DNA from 2 places in the Methylobacterium sp. TK26 genome. Region 2 is predicted to be linked to the other one. Evidence: riboswitches for the same ligand, from Rfam matches in the RefSeq annotation. Region 2 holds a riboswitch; the other holds the start of a gene.
What was found. A riboswitch is a leader RNA that binds a small molecule or an ion and turns the genes downstream of it on or off. The one in region 2 is predicted to bind thiamine pyrophosphate.
Positions count from the first base shown of each region.

Region 1 (4,238 bases), 1.7 Mb from region 2:
TGGCCGAAAAGCTGGCGATGCCCCTCGAGAAGGTCCGCAAGGTCCTGAAGATCGCCAAGGAGCCGATCTCCCTCGAAACGCCCATCGGCGACGAGGAAGACAGCCATCTCGGCGACTTCATCGAGGACAAGAACGTCGTCCTGCCGATCGACGCGGCGATCCAGTCGAACCTGCGTGAGACCACGACGCGCGTGCTCGCGTCGCTGACCCCGCGCGAGGAACGCGTGCTGCGCATGCGCTTCGGCATCGGCATGAACACCGACCACACCCTCGAAGAGGTCGGCCAGCAATTCTCCGTGACCCGCGAGCGCATTCGCCAGATCGAAGCGAAGGCGCTGCGCAAGCTCAAGCATCCGAGCCGCAGCCGGAAGCTCAGGAGCTTCCTCGACAACTGAGTCGGCGGCCCGTGCCGCCGGCTCACGGCAAAGCCTTGCTTTGCCGTGACGGAATCCCACCTTGGCGCCATGCTCGAACGACGTCCGCCCCTGCCCGGAACACCGACGGCCGATGCGGACGGCTCCGAGACCAGCGACGTCCCGTTCGGCGCGCTGGAGCCCTCGGTCGGCATCCGCGACTGGCTGCTCGGTGAGGGGGCCCGCATCGACAAGGCCGAGCACATGCTCGAAGGCCTCGCCGAGCGGCTGATCGACATCGGCGTTCCGGTGGACCGGGCCTCCACCGCCATCGACACGCTGCACTCGGAATATGCCGGCGTCGGCCGGGTCTGGACGCGCAACGGCGGCGTCACGGTGCGGCTCTTCCCGCACGGCAGCCGCTCGCAGGAAGCCTATCTCCGCAGCCCCTTCGCCGAGGTCCACCAGACCGGCCGGTGGCTGATCCTCGACCTCTCCGAGACGCCGGACGACGCCTACGCCATCGTTCCGGACCTGAAGGCGGAAGGGTTCACGCACTACGTCGTCGCGCCGCTGTTCTTCACGAACGGCACGCAGAACGGCATCACCTTCGCCACCAAGTGCCCAACGGGGTTCGAGCGCGAGCACATCGCGATCCTGCGCTTCATCATGCCCGCGCTCGCGGCGGTGATGGAGATGCGGGTGCTGAACAAGCAGCTCGACCACGTGCTGCGGGTCTATGTCGGCGACGAGCCGCACCGGGCGATCCTGTCGGGCGACATCCGGCGCGGTCAGGTCACGCGCATCCGCTCCGCGATCCTGTTCGCCGACATGCGCGACTACACGCGCATCTCCGCCGACATGACGCCGGAGGAGGCGGTGGCCCTCCTCAACGTGTTCTTCGATTGCCTCGTCCCGCCCATCGAGGGCGAGGGCGGGGAGGTGCTGAAGTACCTCGGCGACGGACTGCTGGCGATCTTTCGCGAGAGCGGAGACGACCTCGGCGGCGCGGCCAAGGGCGCCTTGACGGCGGCGCAGCACATCCTGGCGGCCATCGACGAAGCGAACGCCCTGCATCAGTTCCCGGTGCCGATCCAGGCGGGCATCGCCCTGCACCACGGGGAGGCGGCCTACGGCAATGTCGGCTCCGGCTCGCGCCTCGACTTCACAGTGATCGGCCGCGACGTGAACCTCGCGAGCCGGCTCGCCAAGCTCAACCGGGGCCTCGGCGAGGAGCTTCTGATGTCGAAGCCGTTCGTGGACTTCCTGTGGGGCGATCCGGTGCCGGTGGGCGTCCACACGCTCCATGGCTTCGAGGAGCCGATGGCGGTGTTCAAGCCGAAGTTCCTGCGGCCGCGCAAACGGGATTGACCCCGGCGGCGCGAGGGCCCACATCTGCCTCTGTTCCAGGGAGATCCCCGGCAAGGGGCTGAGAAACCGATGGCATGCCCTTAACCGGGCCTGCGGCGCGGAAATCCTTCGAACCTGATCCGGTTCACACCGGCGTAGGGATTGGACCGCGGCCGTCGTCCTGACAGGCCATCGCTTTTCACGAAGCATCCGGCCCCATCCCTCCGCCCGATAAGCGGAGTGTCGCCATGGGGCTTCCGAGGCCCGTTTCACCCATCGGACAGCGCCTGGATCCGGGGCTCGACGCCCGGACGACGGGTCTGCCCGCGCGCGCGGATGTCGCCGTCATCGGCGGCGGGCTGATCGGCCTCGCCAGCGCGTGGCGCCTTGCGTCCCGGGGGCTCTCCGTCACGGTGATCGAGCGGGGAAGCGTCGGCTCCGGCGCGAGCCTCGCCGCCACGGGCATGCTGGCGCCGGCCGCCGAGCATGAGCCCGGCTCCGACCCGCTCCTGCCCCTCGCCATGGACTCGCTCGCCCGCTGGCCCGGCTTCCGCGACGAACTCGAGGCCGCCTCCGGCCTCTCCATCGACTACCGGCCGGACGGCACGCTGGTGCTCGCCGTCGGCCGCGACGAGGTGGAGCGCCTGCGCTTCCGCTACGATCTGCAGCGCCGCTCCGGCCTCGACGCGACGTGGCTGAACGGCACCGAGATCCGCCGGCTTGAGCCCGTGCTGCGCCCCTCGGTGACGGCGGGCGTGCAATGCCCCCTCGACCATCAGGTCGATCCGCGCCTCGTCATGGCGGCACTGGTGCGCGCCTGCGAGGCGGCGGGCGTGACGATCATCGAGCGCATGGCCGTCACCGGCCTCGACTGGTCGGGCGGCCGCGTAACCGGCGTGCTGACCGAAGCCGGGCGCCTTTCCGCCGAGATGATCGTGCTCGCGGCCGGCGCCTGGAGCGGGGAGGGCGGGCTCCTGCCCGACAGCCTCGCCCTGCCGGTGCGCCCCCTGAAGGGGCAGGCCCTGGCCCTGCGGACCACGCGCCAGACCGGCACGCTGTCGCGCATGGTCTGGACCGAGCAGGTCCACATGGCCCCGAAGAGCGACGGGCACCTCATCGTCGGCGCGACGGTGGAGGATTGCGGGTTTCGCGAGGGCGTGACGGCGGGCGGGCTCTACGCCCTGCTCGAAGGCGCGCGGCGGGTGCTGCCGGGCATCGAGGAGATGGCGGTCGAGGCCGTGTGGAGCGGCTATCGCCCGACCTCCGACGACGACGCGCCGATCATCGATGCCATCGCACCGGGGCTGGTCGTCGCCACCGGCCACCATCGCAACGGCTATCTGCTGGCGCCCGTCACCGCCGATGCGGTGGCCGACCTCGTGGCCACGGGCGACATGCCGGCCGTGGCCCGTGCCTTCACCCTGGCGCGCTTCGCGCGACCGGAGCCGAGGAGGGCCGCACGGTGAAGCTCTTCGTCAACGGCGAGCCCCGCGAGAGCGAAGCCGCCACCGTCGAGGCCCTGTTCACCGCCGAGGCGGAAGAAGCCGGGATCGAGGGGCCGCAGGGCATCGCCATCGCCCTCAACGGCCGCGTCCTGCGCCGGAAGGACTGGGCGGACACCACCATCACGCCGGGCGACCGCATCGAGATCGTCCGCGCCATGCAGGGAGGCTAGAGCATGGACAGCATCGTCACGCCGCTGCGCCCCGAAGAGGACGACGCCCTGGTCATCGCCGGGGTGCGCCTGGGCTCGCGCCTGTTCCTCGGCACCGCCGGCTACCCGACCCAGGCGATCATGCGCGACGCGGTCGAGGCGTCCGACGCCGAGGTCGTCACCGCCTCGATCCGCCGGGTCTCCCTGCGCGGACACGGCTCGGACACGGTGAGCCTGCTCAAGGGCCGCCGCTTCCTGCCCAACACCGCCGGCTGCGAGACCGCCCGCGACGCCATCATGACGGCAGAACTCGCCCGCGAAGCGCTCGACACCACCTGGATCAAGGTCGAGGTGATCGGCGACCGCGAGACCCTGTACCCCGACGTCGCCGAACTGATCGAGGCCTGCCGCCACCTCGTGGACGAGGGCTTCACCGTCCTGCCCTATTGCAACGACGATCCCATTGTCTGCCGCCGGCTGGAAGACATCGGCTGCGCCGCCGTGATGCCGATGGGCTCGCTGATCGGCTCCGGCATGGGCGTCGCCAACCCGGCCAACATCGAGTTGATCTGCCGCCGGGCGGGCGTGCCGGTGATCGTCGATGCGGGGATCGGCACGGCGTCCGATGCCGTGATCGCCATGGAACTCGGTGCCGCCGCCTGCCTCGTGAACACCGCCGTCGCCAAGGCCGACGATCCCGTGCGGATGGCCCGCGCCATGGCCCGCGCCGTCGACGCGGGGCGCGACGCCTACCTCGCCGGGCGCATCCCGCGCCGGGGCCGGGCCGATCCGTCGAGCCCGCAGCTCGGCCTCGTCGGCTCGTGAGCCTGCCGTCGCCGCTGCTCGCGGTGACGGACCGCCACGGCCAGGCCCGCCCCCTC
Region 1 is NZ_CM143965.1:2,003,665-2,007,902, reverse strand. Features, by position in the region: gene rpoD (RNA polymerase sigma factor RpoD) at 1-395, shown strand, start outside; gene ACXJ1Y_RS09685 (adenylate/guanylate cyclase domain-containing protein) at 465-1,724, shown strand; TPP riboswitch at 1,753-1,883, shown strand; gene thiO (glycine oxidase ThiO) at 1,952-3,169, shown strand; gene thiS (sulfur carrier protein ThiS) at 3,166-3,378, shown strand; gene ACXJ1Y_RS09670 (thiazole synthase) at 3,382-4,182, shown strand; gene ACXJ1Y_RS09665 (thiamine phosphate synthase) at 4,179-4,238, shown strand, end outside.
Region 1: another riboswitch for thiamine pyrophosphate. It lies ahead of thiO (glycine oxidase ThiO); the one in region 2 lies ahead of thiC (phosphomethylpyrimidine synthase ThiC).

Region 2 (4,238 bases):
GGCGCTTCGCGCTGCGCCCCCTGCCCGACGAGCCCCGGCCCCCGGAGGAGCCACGGGACGGGGAGGACCGCTTCGCCGGTTGCCTGCTCACGCGTTCCTTGCTCCCTGCCTCGCCGCCGCCGGCCCGATCCTCGCGGGAGAGGCGCAGGTCGAGGTCGCCGCGCTGGCCGATCCGCCCTTCCGGGACATCGAAATTCGGCTCGGCTCTGCCACGCTTCTGCGCCATCGACACCCGTCACGAAGCTGCTCGCCCGCGCGCGAGGCCGCGCAACCGGACGTTGACATGACGTCGCGGCGGCCCTGCGGACGCGTTCTGAGACGCTGTAAATGCGGCGGTTTAAGGGGCCGTTAAGATAACCGGCACGCCCCGGTATCCCGGCCCGCGATGCGCTCGCCAGACCAATGTTCCGGCCCGCCGCCCCTGGTTTCGGCGCAGGACCCTCCGTATGGTGCCGCCCGTTTCAGGGAGAGCACTATCGTGCGGGTAGCCATTCTCGTTGCGGCGGCCGGGCTCGGCCTCGGAAGCCTTCCGGCATGGTCCCAGGTCCGCCTCGATACGGTCAACACCATCGCCTGTGCGGAGGAAGGCGGCGTCTGCCGGATGCCTTACCCGACGAACGTCTATTTCGGGGTGCCGGGCAAGACCAACGGCCGTCCCTTCCCGCAGGGCGGCACGGTGGCGTGCAACGTCCAGAGCTTCGGCGATCCGGCGCCCAACCAGCGCAAGGCCTGCTGGTATGCCCCGCGCCTCACCGGCAACGAGGGCGGCGGCTACCGGGATCGCCCCCGCCGGGACGACCGGGACGCGTATCGCTCGCGGGACGACGACCGCTTTCGCGACGAGTACCGCCCGCGCCGCGACGTCGACCGCGACGAGTATCGCCCGCGCCGCGACGATTATGACGATACGCGGGAGCGCCGCCGCTACCGCAGCGAGCCGGACGATGAATGAGCCGGCGTCGGCGGTTCGGGGCGGAGAGGCAGACGGCATGTCCGAGGACCGGCGCGGCGCCTATCGCCGCAACGCCTTCACCTTCGGGTTCGTGGAAACCGGCGAGGGGGAGATCGGCTGTCTCGTCTGGGACGTCACCGAGACCGGCGCCCTGATCGAGATCGAGCAAGCCGTGGATTTGCCGGAGCGGTTGCGCGTGCGCCTCGCCCCGGAGGCCGCATCGCGCGAGGCGAGCGTCGCGTGGCAGCGCGGCAAGCGGGCGGGCATCGCCTTCTCCGGGTGAAGCCCCTTCAATCCTTGCGCTTTCCCGCCCGCCGGTCCCGCGTCATGCGCGTCGGGGCGTAGAAATCGTCGGGCTTGGTCCGCACCCAGGCCACGAACCGGGCGAGTTCTGGATCGGCCCGCAGGGCCTCGACATCGGCGAGGCGCCGGGCGATCTCGGCCTCGCTGTAGCGGGCATGGATCGCCGAATGGCAGACCTGATGCAGACGCACCGTGCCACGGTGGGTGCCGCCCTTCAGCTTGGGCGTGAGATGATGCAGGCTCGATTTCGCACCGCGTGGGATCGGCCTCTCGCAAAGCGGGCAGATGACCGGCGCCGCCGCCTGGGGGCCGTGGGTCGTCGGATCATCATCGCGCCACAGGCGCTCGCGTCTTCCCAAGCCTCGTCTCCCGGCGAGTTCGGTGGATCGGGACGGCAGATCGGAGAGTAAAGCCGAGTGTTAGGGCGTTTCGCCTGCCGGCATTGACAACATCCGGCAAACCACGGAGTTTCGAACCGTTCCGAGGGGAGCCCAGACCGGGCTGAGATTGGGCGTAGCGCCCTGACCCTTGAACCTGATCCGGTTCGTACCGGCGGAGGGACGGGAACCTGCGGCCTCGGGATGCCGCACCTTACCCCTATCGTCGTCACGCAATTGGACCGCTCCAGCGCCAGGAGAGGCCAAATGAACGCACCCGTGCTGCCCAAGGATGTGAAGGGAAGCCCCGAGACCGTGACTACGGGACCGGTCTCCGGCTCGCGCAAGGTCTACGCGACCGTCGGCGGCCGGGAGGACATCCGCGTCCCGTTCCGTGAGATCGTGCTGACCGACCCGAAGGAAGAGCCGGTGCGGGTCTACGACCCGTCGGGGCCCTACACCGAGACCGACGCCCGCATCGACCTGTCGGCGGGCCTGCCGCAGATCCGCGCCCCGTGGATCGCCGCGCGCGGTTACGCCACGGCCGAGCCCCGCGCCGTCAAGCCGGAGGACAACGGCTTCGCCTCGGCCGACAAGCTCGTCGCCCCCTGCCCCGCCGAACGGGTGCTCCGCAAGGCCGCCCCCGGCCAGATGGTGACGCAGTACGAGTTCGCCCGCGCCGGGATCGTCACCGAGGAGATGATCTACGTCGCCCACCGCGAGAACCTCTGCCGCGAGCAGATGCTGGAGCGGGCCGAGGCGGCCCTGGCGGATGGCGAGAATTTCGGCGCGGCGGTGCCGGCCTTCATCACCCCCGAATTCGTGCGCGACGAGATCGCCCGCGGCCGGGCGATCATCCCCGCCAACATCAACCACACCGAAGTCGAGCCGATGGCGATCGGCCGCAACTTCCTCGTGAAGATCAATGCCAACATCGGCAACTCGGCGGTCACCTCGTCGGCCGCCGAAGAGGTCGAGAAGCTGGTCTGGTCGATCCGCTGGGGCGCGGACACGGTCATGGACCTCTCGACCGGCCGCAACATCCACAACATCCGCTCGTGGATCATCCGCAACTCGCCCGTGCCGATCGGGACGGTGCCGATCTATCAGGCGCTGGAGAAGGTGGGCGGTGATCCGCTTAAGCTCGATTGGGAGGTCTTCAAGGACACGCTCATCGAGCAGGCCGAGCAGGGCGTCGATTACTTCACCATCCATGCGGGCGTGCGCCTCGCCCACGTGCCGCTAACGGCGCGGCGCGTCACCGGCATCGTCTCGCGCGGCGGCTCGATCATGGCGCGCTGGTGCCTCGCCGGGCATCGCGAATCGTTCCTCTACGAGCGGTTCGACGAGATCTGCGACATCATGCGGGCCTACGACGTGTCGTTCTCGCTGGGTGACGGCCTGCGGCCCGGCTCCATCGCCGACGCGAACGACGCCGCGCAGTTCGCTGAGCTGGAGACGCTGGGCGAACTCACCAAGATCGCCTGGGACAAGGGCTGTCAGGTGATGATCGAGGGCCCCGGCCATGTGCCGATGCACAAGATCAAGGTGAACATGGAGAAGCAGCTTCGCGAGTGCGGCGAGGCGCCCTTCTACACCCTCGGCCCGCTGACCACGGACATCGCGCCGGGCTACGACCACATCACCTCCGGCATCGGCGCGGCGATGATCGGCTGGTTCGGCACGGCGATGCTCTGCTACGTCACGCCGAAGGAGCATCTTGGCCTGCCGGACCGCGACGACGTGAAGGTCGGCGTGATCACCTACAAGATCGCCGCCCACGCCGCCGACCTCGCCAAGGGCCACCCGGCCGCGCAACTGCGCGACGACGCCCTGAGCCGCGCCCGGTTCGACTTCCGCTGGGAGGACCAGTTCAACCTCAGCCTCGACCCGGATACGGCGCGCACCTACCACGACGAGACCCTGCCGAAGGACGCCCACAAGGTCGCCCATTTCTGCTCGATGTGCGGCCCGAAGTTCTGCTCGATGAAGATCACGCAGGATCTGCGCGCCGAGGTGCTGGCGATGGAAGAGGCCGGCCAGGTGATCGGCCAGGCCCCCGCCATGTCGCAGGCCGAGGCCGAAGCCGGGATGCGCGAGAAGTCGCGCGAATTCCTCGCCGAGGGCGGCAAGCTCTACGTCGACGCGGCGGAGTGACAGCTTCCGGCGCGCCCGTCACCCGGCGGGCGCGCCGGATCGCCGAGGACGCTGACAGGTTTGTCAGCATTCGCGCACTGCAATCGCGTGAGATGGCGTGAAATTGAGGTGCTGCCTTTACCGGATATTGAGCCCGTCTTACAAAGGCGTTGTCGAAGACTGCGAAGGCATGCCCATATTAAGCGCTGCTTAACGGCGCGATGATGCAATCCCTCCATCACAGGATCGTAGGAGCCTGTCATGGAAATACGTAGCATCCCATCCGTCTCGCAGGGGCCGCAGGGCATCGACGCCCTGGCGGCCACCGCCGCGCCGGCACCTCAGACGGCCGAGAACACCGAAACGCCGACGAAGAGCCTCGAGCCGGCGGTGAAGGTCGATATCGGCAGCGACTCGCACGAGGCGCGTTTCGTGCGCGACGTCGACACGAGCGCCATCGTGTTCCAGGT
Region 2 is NZ_CM143965.1:312,060-316,297, reverse strand. Features, by position in the region: gene ACXJ1Y_RS01540 (transglycosylase domain-containing protein) at 1-226, opposite strand, end outside; gene ACXJ1Y_RS01535 (hypothetical protein) at 479-952, shown strand; gene ACXJ1Y_RS01530 (PilZ domain-containing protein) at 990-1,235, shown strand; gene ACXJ1Y_RS01525 (HNH endonuclease family protein) at 1,243-1,614, opposite strand; TPP riboswitch at 1,729-1,833, shown strand; gene thiC (phosphomethylpyrimidine synthase ThiC) at 1,900-3,789, shown strand; gene ACXJ1Y_RS01515 (flagellar protein FlaG) at 4,030-4,238, shown strand, end outside.